Regions from separate parts of the uncultured Mailhella sp. genome, predicted to be linked through region 3. Evidence: predicted binding sites of a transcription regulator. Region 3 holds the regulator's gene; each other region holds the start of a gene.
What was found. The regulator sigma-54, encoded in region 3, starts transcription at its own class of promoters, with help from an activator protein. The targets are predictions, from matches to a motif close to CTGGCACGGNNNNTGCTT.

Region 1 (3,394 bases), 850 kb from region 3:
AAAGTTGGCGTTGAGGGCTTCCAGCAGCTGTTCCATGGTGAGCTTCCTGGTGTCGAACACCAGATGCTTGATGGCGAGCAGCGAGTTGGCGGCGTCTATGCCCGCGGTCATGATGGGGTTCACCTGCGGATACTTGGTGCCGCCGGCTTCTTCGCACATGCCCTTTTCCACGCAGCCTTCGTACATGACCGAGCGGAAAATGCTCGGCACCACCTGCAGACGGGCCATCTGGCTGAGATCGGAGTGATGGCGGGAAATGGTGAACAGGTGCTTGAGCTGCGCCTTGCAGGCGTCGTACACTTCTTCAAAGGTCTTGAATTCGCGAGGATCGCCGGTTTCCGCGCCCACCACCTTCTTGGTGGAGGGATCCTTGCCGTTGTGGAGCAGAAGTTCCACGACCTTGGCGAGGCAGGGCTGGTCTTCCTGCGTGATGAAGCTGCCCATGCCGCAGATGCCCGTGGACACGCAGCCGTAGTTGCCGCAGTTGCGGGCGTCTTCGAGCGTGATGCCGCCTTCGTACTGAGAGAAGCGGGCGAGATTGCGTTCGATGACCACGGTGTTGTTGAGAATCTGAGGCTGGCCGGAGCCGCCGCGGATGCAGTCCACCACCTTGTTCATGTAGGAAGTCTTGAGCTTCGGATGATAGAGCAGGGTCAGCGTGGGCTGAATGCCGCGCATTCTGATCTGGGTTTCCAGCAGCAGTTCTTCCAGTTCGGTGCTGGCGTCGCGGCCGTAGGCGTCCACGCCGCCGATGGTGATGGTCTGGCCGGTGTGGCCGGAAAGCGTCTTGGCGTAGGAGCCGCCCTGGTATTCGCCGAGTTCCATGTGCTTGATCCACTGGAACTTCAGCAGGGTGATGACCTGTTCGCGGGTCAGCTTTCCTTCGTCGATGTCCTTCTTGTAGAAGGGATACATGTACTGACCATAACGGCCGGGGGAGGTGGCGCAGGCCATCTGTTCCACTTCGATGGCGAGGTGAATGAACCAGAAGGACTGGATGGCTTCACGGAAGTTGCGGGCGGGATATTCGGGCACGCGACGGCAGATTTCCGCGATTTCCAGAAGTTCGGCCTTGTTCTTGGGATCGGTTTCGGCTTCGGCCGTCTTTTCCGCAAGGTCGGCATAGCGGTGGGAATGGGCAATGACGGCTTCCGTGGCCACGATCATGGCGCGGTAGAGGTCATGCTTTTCCTTGTTTTCCAGCGTGGTGGGGCAGTCGAGGAGGCGCTTTTTCAGATCGTCCACCACCCAGCGCAGGCCCTTGTTGAGCGCCTTGGGATAGTCGGCGATGCCGGAACCGGAAGCCACGCTCACGTTGTCGTAGTACATGCCGGCCTTGGAATACTGCGCGGGATTCACACCGTACTTGTCCTTGTACATCTTGTTGTTCAGGGCAATGCAGGTGCGGTTCTTCCACTTCTTGTACACCTTTTCGAGCAGATCCTGGGTCTCCTGCGGAATCTTCATTTCGCCGAGAGAGGTCATCTTGGCGAGCTGCATTTCGTCCTTGATCCAGGACACGTTCCATTCAGGATACGGATTCACGCCGCAGCGGATGCCCGTAAGCGTGCCCACGATGGGGTTGCCGTCCAGAAAAATCTTCTTGGTCAAGAGCACGCGTTCAAACAGTTTCGCCCGGATGTAGAGCGTGGATTCGCCGGCGAATTCATCATACACGTCCAGAAGGCAGCGGAGGCGTTCCGGATCCATGACCTGAGGCGCGGTCATCAGGAAGTCCTTCAGCTCCTGAACGCGCTGTTCGGCGGTATCCCAGTTGATGCCGTAGCCCTGCCCTTCCACCGGGGCAGGCGAGGTGAACTGCATGACAGACATGAGGGGTCTCCTGTAGGAATGTTTTATGGGGACAGGAAAAAATTGCTTGCTTGTTGCCGTACACTATGCACAAAGCGTGCCAACTTTTTCTCAATGTAAATAATTTATTGAAATATTTAATTTTTATAAAACATGCCGCGCGCAAAATCCGGAATAATCTTTTTTCGGACCTAAAAAAACTTTCTTTTTAGAAAGAAATTTTCTATACATGAGAAAAATTTATCAGAGCATTCCAGCAAAGGATTCCGCATGCTCATAGACAGCAAGAACTTCAGCGACGTCAGCATGAACGACGTGATGACGCCGGCCATGCGGGCCATATGGGATCATATGAGCATAGGCGTGGCCATCGTGGACGGCAAAGGCATCTGCGTGTACATGAACGAGATTCAGGCGCGCGTGGACGGCTTCACCACGTCCGGCGTGGTGGGCAAGCACATCACGGAACTGTACGTGCCCAACGGCATGGCCCGCATTCCCACCATGGAATGCCTGTACCGGGGCGAGCCGCTTCTGCGCAAGGCCTACTGGTACAAGACCATCAACAATTCCCTCTTCTCCTCCGTCACGGACTTCTATCCGCTGTTCGATCACGGCATGAAGGACGGCGTGCTGGCCTTCACCATCTGGGTGGACAGCGCCCTGCTCACCGGCGAGGCAAAAATGAACACCCGCGCGCCGGCCTCAGCCAGCGACAGCACAAGATACACCTTCGAGAGCATCATCGGGCACGATCCGGCCCTGCGCGGAGCCGTCAGCGACGCCAAAGTGGCCGCCAAGAGCCCGGTTCCGGTCATGATCTGGGGAGAGAACGGCACGGGCAAGGAACTGTTTGCGCAGGCGATTCATGCGGCAAGTCCGCGAAGAAATCATCCGTTCATTGCGGTCAACTGCGCGGCCATTCCGGAAAATCTGCTGGAAGGCATACTGTTCGGCACCTCGAAGGGAGCCTACACCGACGCCGCGGACAAGCCCGGACTTTTTGAAAAGGCCGACGGCGGAACCCTGCTGCTCGACGAACTCAACTCCATGCCTCTGGGCCTTCAGGCCAAGCTGCTGCGCGTGCTTCAGGAAAAAAGAATACGCCGCCTCGGCGCCAGCTCGGAAAAGGACGTCGACGTCCGGGTCATCAGCATTCTGAACGAGCCCCCGCTCACGGCCGTGAGCCGCGGCATTCTGCGCAACGACCTTTATTACCGCCTCGCCGTGGTGGGCATTGCCGTGCCGCCGCTTCGGGAACGGTTGGAAGACATTCCGCTGCTCATCGCTTCGTTTCTTCAGCGCGCCGAAGACGCTCCCGCCGGCGTGCGCGTTTCCGACTCCGTCATGAAGCTGTTCTGGGGCTATTCCTGGCCGGGCAACATCCGCGAGCTTCTGCACGTCATCGAGGGCAGTCTGGCGCTGCTCGGAAGCCGCAACGTCATTACCGAAGACAGTCTGCCCCGGCAGTTCCGCGAATCCTGCCTCAGCAGACGCGCCGCCGAAGCCGCGCCTGCGGCCGTGCGGGAAGAGGACCTTCCCCTGCTGGACGACTACCGCAACGTGCGCCGCAACAGCGTGG
Region 2 (3,394 bases), 770 kb from region 3:
ATGAAGGCCCACGCGCCCACGCTGACCGCGCCGAGCAGCTGGATGAGGAGCAGATGGACGCCGCCGCCGTAGAGCAGGCCGACGTTGGAGCCGTAGCCGGGAGCGGCGAACAGGCCGACGAGAACCGTGCCGAGGAAGCCGCACACGCCGTGGACGGAAACCGCGCCGACGGGGTCGTCGATGTGGAGCTTCTGATCGACGAACAGGATGGAGAACACAACCACGATGCCGCAGATGATGCCGATGAAGATGGAGCCGACGGGGGAGACTTCATAGCAGCCGGCGGTCACGCCCACGAGGCCGGCGAGCACGCCGTTCATGGCCATGGAGGGGTCGGGCTTGCCGGTGATGATCCAGATGGTGACCATGGCGGCGGCAAAGCCGGTGCAGGCGGAGAGGCAGGTGTTCACGGCAATGTAGCCCACGGTGCCGTCGGGAGTGGTGGTGGAGCCGCAGTTGAAGCCGAACCACGCGAACCACAGGATGAACACGCCGAGCGCGACCAGAGGAATGTTGTGACCGGGAATGGCGAGGGACTTGCCGTCGGGGGAGTACTTGCCGATGCGCGGACCCACACAGATGGCGCCGGCGAGACCTATCCAGCCGCCCACGGAATGCACGACCGTGGAACCAGCGAAGTCGATGAAGCCGAGATTTTCAAGCCAGCCCTTGGTGTCGGCGAAGAGGCTGTTCCAGGCCCAGCCGCCGCTGATGGGATAGATGAAGGCGGAAACCAGAATGGAAACCAGAATGTAGGCCTTGAAGTCGGTGCGTTCGGCGATGCAGCCGGACACGATGGTGGCCGAAGTGGCCGCGAACATGGCCTGGAAGAAGAAGAAGGTCCAGGCCCAGCCGCCCTCGGGGGTGGTGGGATCAATGAAGTTCATGCCGAAGGACGGCGAACCGATGAACCCGTTGGACGCGCCGAACATGAGTCCGAAGCCGAGCAGGAAGAACAGGGGCGTGCCCACGCTGAAGTCCACAAAGTTCTTCATGAGGATGTTGCCGGCGTTCTTGGCGCGGGTGAGGCCGCATTCCACGAGGGCGAAGCCCGGCTGCATGAACATGACGAGCATGGCTCCGAGCATGGTCCAGATGATGTTGCCGTCCTGCTGACTCAGAAAGGAAGGGGCGTCTTCGGCCAGAGCCGTATCGGGAGCGAGCAGAGCGCCGAGCGCCAGAGCCGCTGCGGAGAGTCGCAGCACGCGGGTGGTTCGAGGGGAGAAATCTGTACTGTAAATCATGGAAAACCTCCTGGGAGTACCTGGATGGCTTCCTTTGTGCAGAAATCGTGCCAGAATTATTTAATGTTGATATTTCAAACGGATATCGAAATTACGCTATGGTGACCACATTTTTCAGGCATTTTTTTGTATCGAAGAAAAATTTTCCCCGGCGTTCGACGCGGCAAGACATGTGAAAAAAAGATAAAGAATATTGCATGGTTGAAATTTTCACCCGGAACGATACCAAATTGTTTTGATGAAAAAGCGGTCCGACGGGGGGGCGGCGGAGCACGGAAGCGGGCACATGTTTCGCCGGAGGGAGGCGCGCGCATGACGGCGGAACACGAACCGCGCCCGAACGGGAAACGTCGGGCGCGTCGTCGGTCTGAGCGTCCGGCAAAAGAGAGCTGCGGCGGGCCGCGGGGCCCTGCGTTTTCCGGTCTGCGGTATCCGTGATCCAATCCTGTACCGCGGGCGGCCGGACGCAAAAACGCCCGGAACCGCGTTGCGATTCCGGGCGTTGCCGGTGTTTCGGATCAGGCGTCAGGCGTTACGCCCAGTGGACGAGGCCGGAGAGCATGACGTTGTCCAGCGGATCCACGAAGGGCACCACGCGCACGCCGTAGGCGTGCAGACCGTTGCTCTTCGCCTCGCAGGCGGCTTCATACACGAGCTTGCCGTCCGCTTCTCCGGTGAGGGAGAGGTTCACGATCTGCGGCTCTTCGATGAAGTTCATGCCGTCGGTCACGCCGAAGACGAACTGGGCGAGCAGTTCTTCCTTCTTCATGTCGCCGGGGTCCAGGGTGAGCTTCACGGTGAAGGGCTTGCCGCAGTACACGGTGTCGCCGTCGAGGCCGTTGAGTTCGATGGACTGAATGGCCGTGGTGTTGAAGCGGCCGGGAATGCTCTGCAGCCACGCAGCGACGGAGCGGGCCTTGGCCTGACGGTCGGCGTCCATGGCCACGCCGCGGCGGGCGGCGGGCAGATAGATCTTTTCCATGTAGTCGCGCACCATGCGGCGGCAGCCGTACATGGCGGTCAGGCTCTGCAGGGAGTTCTTGGACACGGCAATCCAGCCGTGGGGCAGGGCGTCGGAGTCGCGCTGGAAGAACAGCGGCACGACGTCGTTTTCCAGAATCTGATACAGGCTTTCGGCGTCGTCGTAGTCGTTCTGTTCGGCGGAGAGGGTGGCATAGGTGGCCTTGGGACCGATGGTCCAGCCGTTTTTGCCGTTGTCGCCTTCGACCCACCAGCCGTCGGAGATGCTGAGGTTGATGCCGCCGTTCACCGGCACCTTTTCGCCGCTGGTGCCGCTGGCTTCATGCGGACGGCGGGGCGTGTTGAGCCACACGTCGCAGCCGCGGGAGAGCAGGCGGGAGACTTCGAGGTTGTAGTTTTCCAGGAAGAAGATCTTGCCGTAGAAGCGCGGATCGCGCGACCAGCGCACCACTTCCTCGATGAGCTCTATGCCCTTGCTGTCAGCAGGATGCGCCTTGCCGGCTATGACCAGCACGGTGGGACGGTCGGGATCGTTGAGCAGACGGGCCAGACGGTCGGGATCGGCAAAGAGCATGGTGGCGCGCTTGTAGGGCGCGAAGCGGCGGGCGAAGCCGATGATGAGCGTGTTCTGCGTGAGGGCGGAAAGCCACTTCGTGCGCTCTTCTCCGGAAATGTCGGAGTAGGCGGCGCAGTGCGGCAGGCGTTCGCGCAGCGCATCGATGAGGGCCTGCTTCTGGGCGCGGCGGGCGGCCCAGTATTCGTCGTCCGGGATGGACTGCACCTTTTTCCACGCGGGGTCTTCAGGCTTCATGTCCAGCCATTTGGGTCCGAGGTAGTGGTTCAGCAGCAGGCGGAAGGCGGGGCCCACGTAGGAGGCGGTGTGCACGCCGTTGGTCACGTGACCGATGGGCAGTTCCGCTTCGGTGAAGCCCTTCCAGATGTTGCGCCACATGCGGCGGGAAACCATGCCGTGCATGGCGCTCACGCCGTTGGCCTGAGAGGACATGCGCAGGGCGAGCACGGTCATGTCGAAGTTGTTGGGATCGCCGCCGTCCTGGTGTCCGAGGTTCAGGAAGTCGGCCCATTCAAGGCCGAGCATTTCCGCGTAGGGCTGGAAGTAGCGGGCCATGAGATCCACGGAGAAGCGTTCGTTGCCGGCGTCCACGGGG
Region 3 (3,394 bases):
TGGCAAAGTCCGCAATGTCCTGTAAAAGCGCGTCCACATGCGTGTCCGTCCAGCGGTAGCCGCGCTGATAGCTTTTGACGAGGAAGGTTTTGTTTTTCAGGGCTTCTTCCAGGGAAAGGACGGCGTCATCCATGTGTACGTTCCCAGAGGCGGGCGGGCAAGATTACGATTTGCGGAAAGGAGGAAGGGACGGAATTTTTGAACGATGCTAGCACCTGGGACTTGCAGGTTCAAGGGCCCCTGGGCGCAACGAGAGTTTTTTCGTGTCGGCAAGAGGCAAAAAGCGGCCGTGAATCAGAGAAAGGGGCGTTTTCATGTTTCGCGGCTCTGCGTGCGCCAAGTGCTGCCGGAAGCGTGAAAAAAAACGCGCCCTCGTGTCGGAAACACGGGGCGCGCCATGCCTTCTGCCTTTTTGAGCCGTAGAAGCGACGGCCCCTGGAGGGCGAAAGTTGAAAACGGAAATCGTGCCGCGATTGTTCCGCACCGGACGGGATGGGGCGACGCTGGTGACGTTCGCGGGCGACTTTTACAGATGCTTCTTTCTGCGCGACGATGACGGAATGCCGAGTTCTTCGCGGTACTTGGCCACGGTGCGGCGGGCGATTTTGACGCCGAGGCCCTCGTTGAGGCGGGAGCTGATGTCTTCATCGGACAGGGGATGGGACTGGTCTTCGCCGTCGATGAGGGCGCGGATGCGGGCCTTGACGCTTTCGGAGCCCACCTGACTGCCGTCGCTGGAGGAGAGGGCGCTGTTGAAAAAGTATTTGAGCTCGAAGATGCCGTGGGGGGTGCCCACATACTTGTTGGTGGTGATGCGGCTTATGCTGGATTCGCTGCGGCCGATGTCTTCGGCGATGTCCTTGAGCACCAGAGGCTTGAGCTTGTACACGCCGTATTCAAAGAAGTCGTGCTGATGCTTCACGATGCTTTCCATCACCTGATAGAGGGTGCGCTGCCGCTCTTCGAGGCTGCGGATGATCCACACGGCCGAGCGCAGTCGGTCGTTCATGTAGTCCTTTTCCTCGCTGGAGCGGTTTTTCTCGGCGAGCTCTTCGGAGAGGGGGGAAAGCTGGAGGTGGGGCAGGTCTTCGTCGTTCATGAGGATGACGAATTCTCCGTTCACCTTGCGCACGAAGATGTCGGGGCTGACGTAGCAGGGCGTGCTGCTGCCGAGGCTGCCGCCGGGGCGGGGTTCCAGGCTCTGGATGATGCCTATGTATTCCTTGAGGGTGTCGAGGTCGATGTGAAAATGGCGCAACAGCGGCTTATAGCGCTGTTTTTCAAGGTCTTCGAGGTGATTTTGAACGAGATCGACGAGGATGGGGTCACGATCGTCGCGTCGGGCGTGCAGCTGGATGAGCAGACATTCGGAAAGGGAACGCGCGGCCACGCCGACGGGATCGAAATTCTGGATGGCGGAGAGCACGGGCGGCACTTCGGAGGGATCCGCGCCGGCGAGGGAGGCGATTTCTTCGTCGGTGGCGGTGAGGTAGCCGGTTTCGTCGAGGTTGCCGATGATGCACTCGCCGATGGACTTCTGTTTTTCGGTGAGGGGGGAGAGCAGAAGCTGTCCCATGAGATGGGCTTCGAGGTTGGGTTCGGCGGAGTGGCAGGCTTCGAGGGGATTGCCGTCCTCTTCGGCGGCCTCGAATTCCTGCTGAGCCACGCGCGACTGACTGGAAAATTCGCCGAGATATTCTTCCCATTCGGCGCTGCGGGCCACTTCTTCCTGAGGCCAGGGGCTGTCCTGTTCGGCGCTTTTGCGGGAATCGGCCGCGGCGTCGGGAGCGGAGGAGGCGGCGTTGTCGGTTTCGCGCTCCTCAAGGAAGGGATTTTCCAGCAGTTCCCGCTGCACCGCTTCCACCAGTTCCTGACGGGAGAACAGAAGCAGGGAAATGGCCTGCTTGAGCATGGGCGTCATGTGGAGCTGCTGGCTCAGTTTGAACTGCTGTTTGATTTCAAAGGCCATAATTTCTCCTGGTGACGGTTGAAAGGGGAGGCACGGTCGACAAAAACGCGGCACGGAGCGGTAATTCCGTGCCGCGACAGGTTTCAGCGGAGTTCTTCGGAAGCCACGTCGGCCAGACGGCGGACGGCGCGACGCACGAAGTCTTCGTCTTCGCCTTCCACCATGACGCGGCAGAGGTTTTCGGTGCCGGAGTAGCGCAGCAGCACGCGGCCGTGAGTGCCGAGCTTTTCTTCGATGTCCTTCTGGGCGGCCATGAGCTTTTCGCACTTTTCAAAGGGAATCTTGCGGGAAATGCTCACGTTGATGAGCTTTTGCGGATAGAGCTTGAGACGGTCGGCCAGTTCGGAGAGGGGACGTCCGGTTTCGCGCATGATGCGCAGAATCTGGAGAGCGGCGAGCAGACCGTCGCCGGTGGTGCCGTATTCGCGGAAAATGAGGTGTCCCGACTGTTCGCCGCCGAGCATGGCGTTGTGCTGACGCATGGCTTCGATGACGTAGCGGTCGCCCACCTTGGTGCGCAGGAGCTGGCCGCCGCGTTCCTTCATGAACACTTCGAGGGCCATGTTGCTCATGACAGTGCCCACGAGAATGTTCTTGTTGAGCTTGCCCTTTTTCATGAGGTCGTCGGCGCAGATGGCCATGATCTGATCGCCGTCGAGCAGACGTCCCTTTTCATCGACCACGAGGAGGCGGTCGGCGTCGCCGTCGAGGGCGAGACCGACGTCGGCGCGCACTTCGCGCACCTTGGCCTGAAGGTTTTCGGGATGGAGCGAGCCGCACTGATAGTTGATGTTCAAACCGTCGGGCGAGGTGCCGAGGCGGAAGACTTCGGCGCCGAGTTCCTCAAGGGCGAGGGGTGCGACCTTGTAGTTGGCGCCGTTGGCGCAGTCGATGACCACGCGCAGGCCGTCGAGGGTGAGCTGCTGGGGAAAGCTGCTCTTGAGATACACGATGTAGCGGCCCGAGGCGTCCACGATGCGGTAGGCGCGGCCCACCTTGTTGGAGGCGGGGTAGTCCCATTCGTAGTCCTTGTCGAGGATGAGCTCGGACATCTTGTCTTCGACCTCGTCGGGAAGCTTGAAGCCTTCGCGGTCGAAGAACTTGATGCCGTTGTCGTGATAGGGATTGTGCGAGGCGGAAATGACCACGCCGAAGTCGGCGCGCATGTTGCGGGTGAGGAAGGCGATGGCGGGAGTGGGCAGGGGGCCCACCTGATACACGTCCATGCCGGAGGCGCACAGGCCCGCGGTGAGCGCGGATTCAAACATGTAGCCGGAGAGACGGGTGTCCTTGCCGATGATGACCTTGCGGCGGCATTCGTCGGAGCGGAACACGGTGCCGGCGGCGAGGCCGAGGCGCAGGGCCATTTCGGCCGTGAGAGGATAGGTGTTGACCCGGCCGCGCAGGCCGTCGGTGCCAAAAAGA
Region 4 (3,394 bases), 670 kb from region 3:
ACTTCAAGGTCATGGTCGATTCCGGCGTCACCTGGGGCATCGTGCTGCTGCTCGCCTTCGTGCAGCCGCTCACCATAGGCATGGCCGCGCCGAGCAGCGGCATCACCGACTTCCTCATGGGCCTCATCATGCCGCTCTTCGGCGAAAGCTCTCCCATGACCTTCGCCCTCATCATCGGCTTCGGCGCCATGCTGCTGACGCAGGTCATGAACAACGGCGCCGTGGGCGTGGTGCTCATGCCCGTCATCTACAGCTTCAGCCAGGCCACCGGCATGGCTCCCGAAATTCCGCTCATCATGGTGGTCATGTGCGTGCACTTCGCCTTCCTCACCCCCGCCGCCAGCGCCAGCGCCGCCCTGCTGCACGGCAACGAATGGAGCAACACCGCCGTCATCTGGAAAACCGCGCCCATCGCCATCATAGGGGCCTACCTTTCCACCGCCGTAGTCACCATGCTTCTCGGTCCCGTGCTCTTCTAGCCTCACGCCTGCCGCGTCATGCCGGACAGCGCGCCTCCAACGGGGAACCTCCCCATTTCCCATCGGCGGAGGCCGCAAGGTCCGTCCGCTTCCGGCCTCCGCCGCTTCGACCGGAACACTCTCCCGGCCGTCCTCCGAAGCGCGCAAAAGACGCGCGGCGACTTCCGTCACCGCGCGTCTTCCAGAGGAGGACTCAGGTCCTTTCTTTTTCCGTTTTCCGTTCCCGTTTACGTCGGAAAATCTACAGCGCCGCCTTGCCCGACTCGCCCGTGCGGATGCGTATGACGTTGTCCACGGGCAGAATGAATATCTTGCCGTCGCCGACGGCTCCGGTGCGGGCGTGTTCCAGAATGATCTTGACGGCGTCGTCCACCTTTTCCTCTTCCATCACGATTTCCAGCATCATTTTGGAGCGGAAGTCCACTTCCATGCGCTGCGAACGATAAATTTCGGTATGGCCGCGCTGACGTCCGAATCCGCGCACTTCCATGAGCGTGGCGCCGCCTATGCCTATGGAGCTCAAGGCTTCCTTCACGCGGTCCACGGTTTCCAGTCTAAGAATAACCTGCAGCTTTTTCAGGGAATTTTCTTTCTGCATGACAGTATCCTCATCAGTCGGTAGTTATATCTGGTAGCCGGATTCGGAATGTTCCGAAATGTCGAGACCCGTCACTTCCTTGTCCAGCGGCACGCGCAGGCCAACGAGCATGTCGGTGAGTCTGAGCAGCACGTAGCTGACCGGGAAGCAGAAGCCCACCGTGGCGATGACGGACACGAACTGCACCCAGAGCTGATACGGATTGCCGTACAGAAGTCCGTCCACGCCGTTGACGTCGGCACAGGCGAACACACCCGTAAGCAGTGCGCCGAGCACGCCGCCCACGCCGTGAATGCCCACGACGTCGAGAGCGTCATCATAGTTGAAAAGTCTCTTGAGGAAAATACCGCCGTAGCAGACCGCGCCGCCGAGCAGACCGATGATGATGGCCGCCCAGGGTTCCACGAAGCCGGCGCCGGGAGTGATGGCCACAAGGCCCGCCACCGCGCCGGAAGCCGCGCCGAGCACGGTGAAGTGACCGGTGTGCCAGCGTTCCACGGCGAGCCAGCCGAGGATGGCGCAGCCGGCGGAAAGATGCGTGGTGACCAGAGCGTTGGCGGCAAGACCGTTGGCCGCAAGCGCGCTGCCCGCGTTGAAGCCGAACCAGCCGAACCAGAGCAGCCCCGCTCCGAGCACGGTCATGGGAATGTTGTGAGGCAGACCGGCTCTGCGGCCCATGGTGGAACGCTTGCCGAGCACGATGGCGGCGGCGAGAGCGGCCGAACCGGAACTCATGTGCACCACCGCGCCGCCGGCGAAGTCAAGAGCGCCCATCTGCATGAGCCAGCCGCCGCCCCACACCCAGTGGGCCATGGGGCAGTACACCACGAGCAGCCACAGCGTGGAGAAGAGCAGCATGGCCTGAAAGTGAATGCGTTCGGCGTACGCGCCGGAAATGAGCGCGGGCGTGAGCGCGGCGAACATGCACTGGAAGGCCATGAAGGCAAGCGCAGGAATGGAGCCACCGTTGAGAGGCTCCTTGCCCACGCCGAAGAGCATGATGTTTTCAAAACCGCCGATAAGGCCGTGAATGTCGGGACCGAAGGCTAGCGTGTAGCCTACGATGGGCCAGACCAGCGCGCCTACGCCGAGAAGAACAAAGCTGTGCATGGTGGTGGAAAGCACGTTGCGCGAAGCCACGAGTCCGCCGTAGAACAGAGCGAGTGCCGGCACCATAAGCATGACCAGCATGGCGCTGATAAGAACAAAACCGGTATCAGCAGCGTTCATAGATATTTCCTCCTTCATCCAGAACGTCAGATTCTGTTCTTGACGATGCATAAACCGTGCCAACTCACCAAAAATAATTCAACGAGGTAAAATAACTGACATCTTCCTCAAAACGCCGATTGCCGCATTGATACAATAACGTTTCGGCACGATCCTGTTTCCCGCCGGTCGTCCTCCCACGCATTTTTGCGCCAGAAAATATTTTCTCCAACATTTTCAATAGGAAAGGCTTTATAATATTTTTTTGTATCAATCCAAGAATAACGATGAATCCTTTTCGTACCCCGCCGCCTCAAAAACAGCGGCCTCCGGGGTCACAGCAGACGCGGGCGGCTCTCGACTGCGCCAAAATCCGCAGTCGGAGGTCGAAATCTTTTCCGAAAGAAACGGCCTCATCACCTCAAGCGGTCTTCAGGGAGAAACGCCGGGCCAGCCTTCAGGGAGGCAGCGCAGAGCCGACCGGAGTCAGGGCAGCCGAAGCAAAGGCCGGCCGCCGGAGGGCGTACCGGAGCTCTCCACGGTTTCAGCAGCACGACGAACCGTCGGACGCCGCGCCTGTCCCTGAAAGGACGCCCGCCGAAGCCGGAGCAGCATCATCCGCCGCGCCGGAGCGACGCCTACAGCCCCAAAGGCAGGACGACCGACTCCTCTCAGAAGCCGGAGCGCCCAAACGACGGCGCAAAAAAACGGGACGCTCCGGCAAACGAAGCATCCCGCGGATGAAAAACAATTGAGAGAGTCGGCGCGCCGTTTCGGCGTCGCCTAGTGCATGGAGCAGGCTTCCAGCGCCTTGTCCAGCGTGGCGGTGTGATCGCGCAGGCGACCGTAGGCAAAAAAGTACCGATGCAGCGTCCACGCCTCAAGATCAAGGATGTCGAGCTTGCCTTCGCTCTGATCGCAGAGAAAGGGACGGAGCGCCTCCACCACTTCGGCGTCGGGAAACACCTCGCCTTCGTAGCTGATGCGCAGAAGATCGCCCTTCAACTCCACGGCGTCGGGAATGTACCAGTCTTCAAGCACGGCGCGCACGGCGCGATAGGTTTCCTCCGTGGCGGGATTCAGGGCCCCGTAGGCCTTCACGAGCACA

Region 1: a site for sigma-54 is predicted at 1,899-1,916, ahead of ABGT79_RS06450 (glycyl radical protein). Genes of this name have one in related genera too.
Region 2: a site for sigma-54 is predicted at 1,281-1,298, ahead of ABGT79_RS06120 (ammonium transporter). Genes of this name have one in related genera too.
Region 4: a site for sigma-54 is predicted at 2,353-2,370, ahead of ABGT79_RS05685 (ammonium transporter). Genes of this name have one in related genera too.

What each region holds. Positions count from the first base shown of each region.
Region 1 covers NZ_OZ007001.1:1,566,633-1,570,026, forward strand. The annotation lists gene ABGT79_RS06450 (glycyl radical protein) at 1-1,833, opposite strand, end outside; gene ABGT79_RS06455 (sigma 54-interacting transcriptional regulator) at 2,083-3,394, shown strand, end outside.
Region 2 covers NZ_OZ007001.1:1,493,786-1,497,179, reverse strand. The annotation lists gene ABGT79_RS06120 (ammonium transporter) at 1-1,244, opposite strand, end outside; gene glgP (alpha-glucan family phosphorylase) at 1,777-3,394, opposite strand, start outside.
Region 3 covers NZ_OZ007001.1:718,971-722,364, reverse strand. The annotation lists gene ABGT79_RS02820 (DUF262 domain-containing protein) at 1-133, opposite strand, end outside; gene rpoN (RNA polymerase factor sigma-54) at 527-1,969, opposite strand; gene glmM (phosphoglucosamine mutase) at 2,053-3,394, opposite strand, start outside.
Region 4 covers NZ_OZ007001.1:1,384,430-1,387,823, forward strand. The annotation lists gene ABGT79_RS05675 (SLC13 family permease) at 1-479, shown strand, start outside; gene ABGT79_RS05680 (P-II family nitrogen regulator) at 721-1,077, opposite strand; gene ABGT79_RS05685 (ammonium transporter) at 1,102-2,307, opposite strand; gene ABGT79_RS05690 (hypothetical protein) at 3,070-3,394, opposite strand, start outside.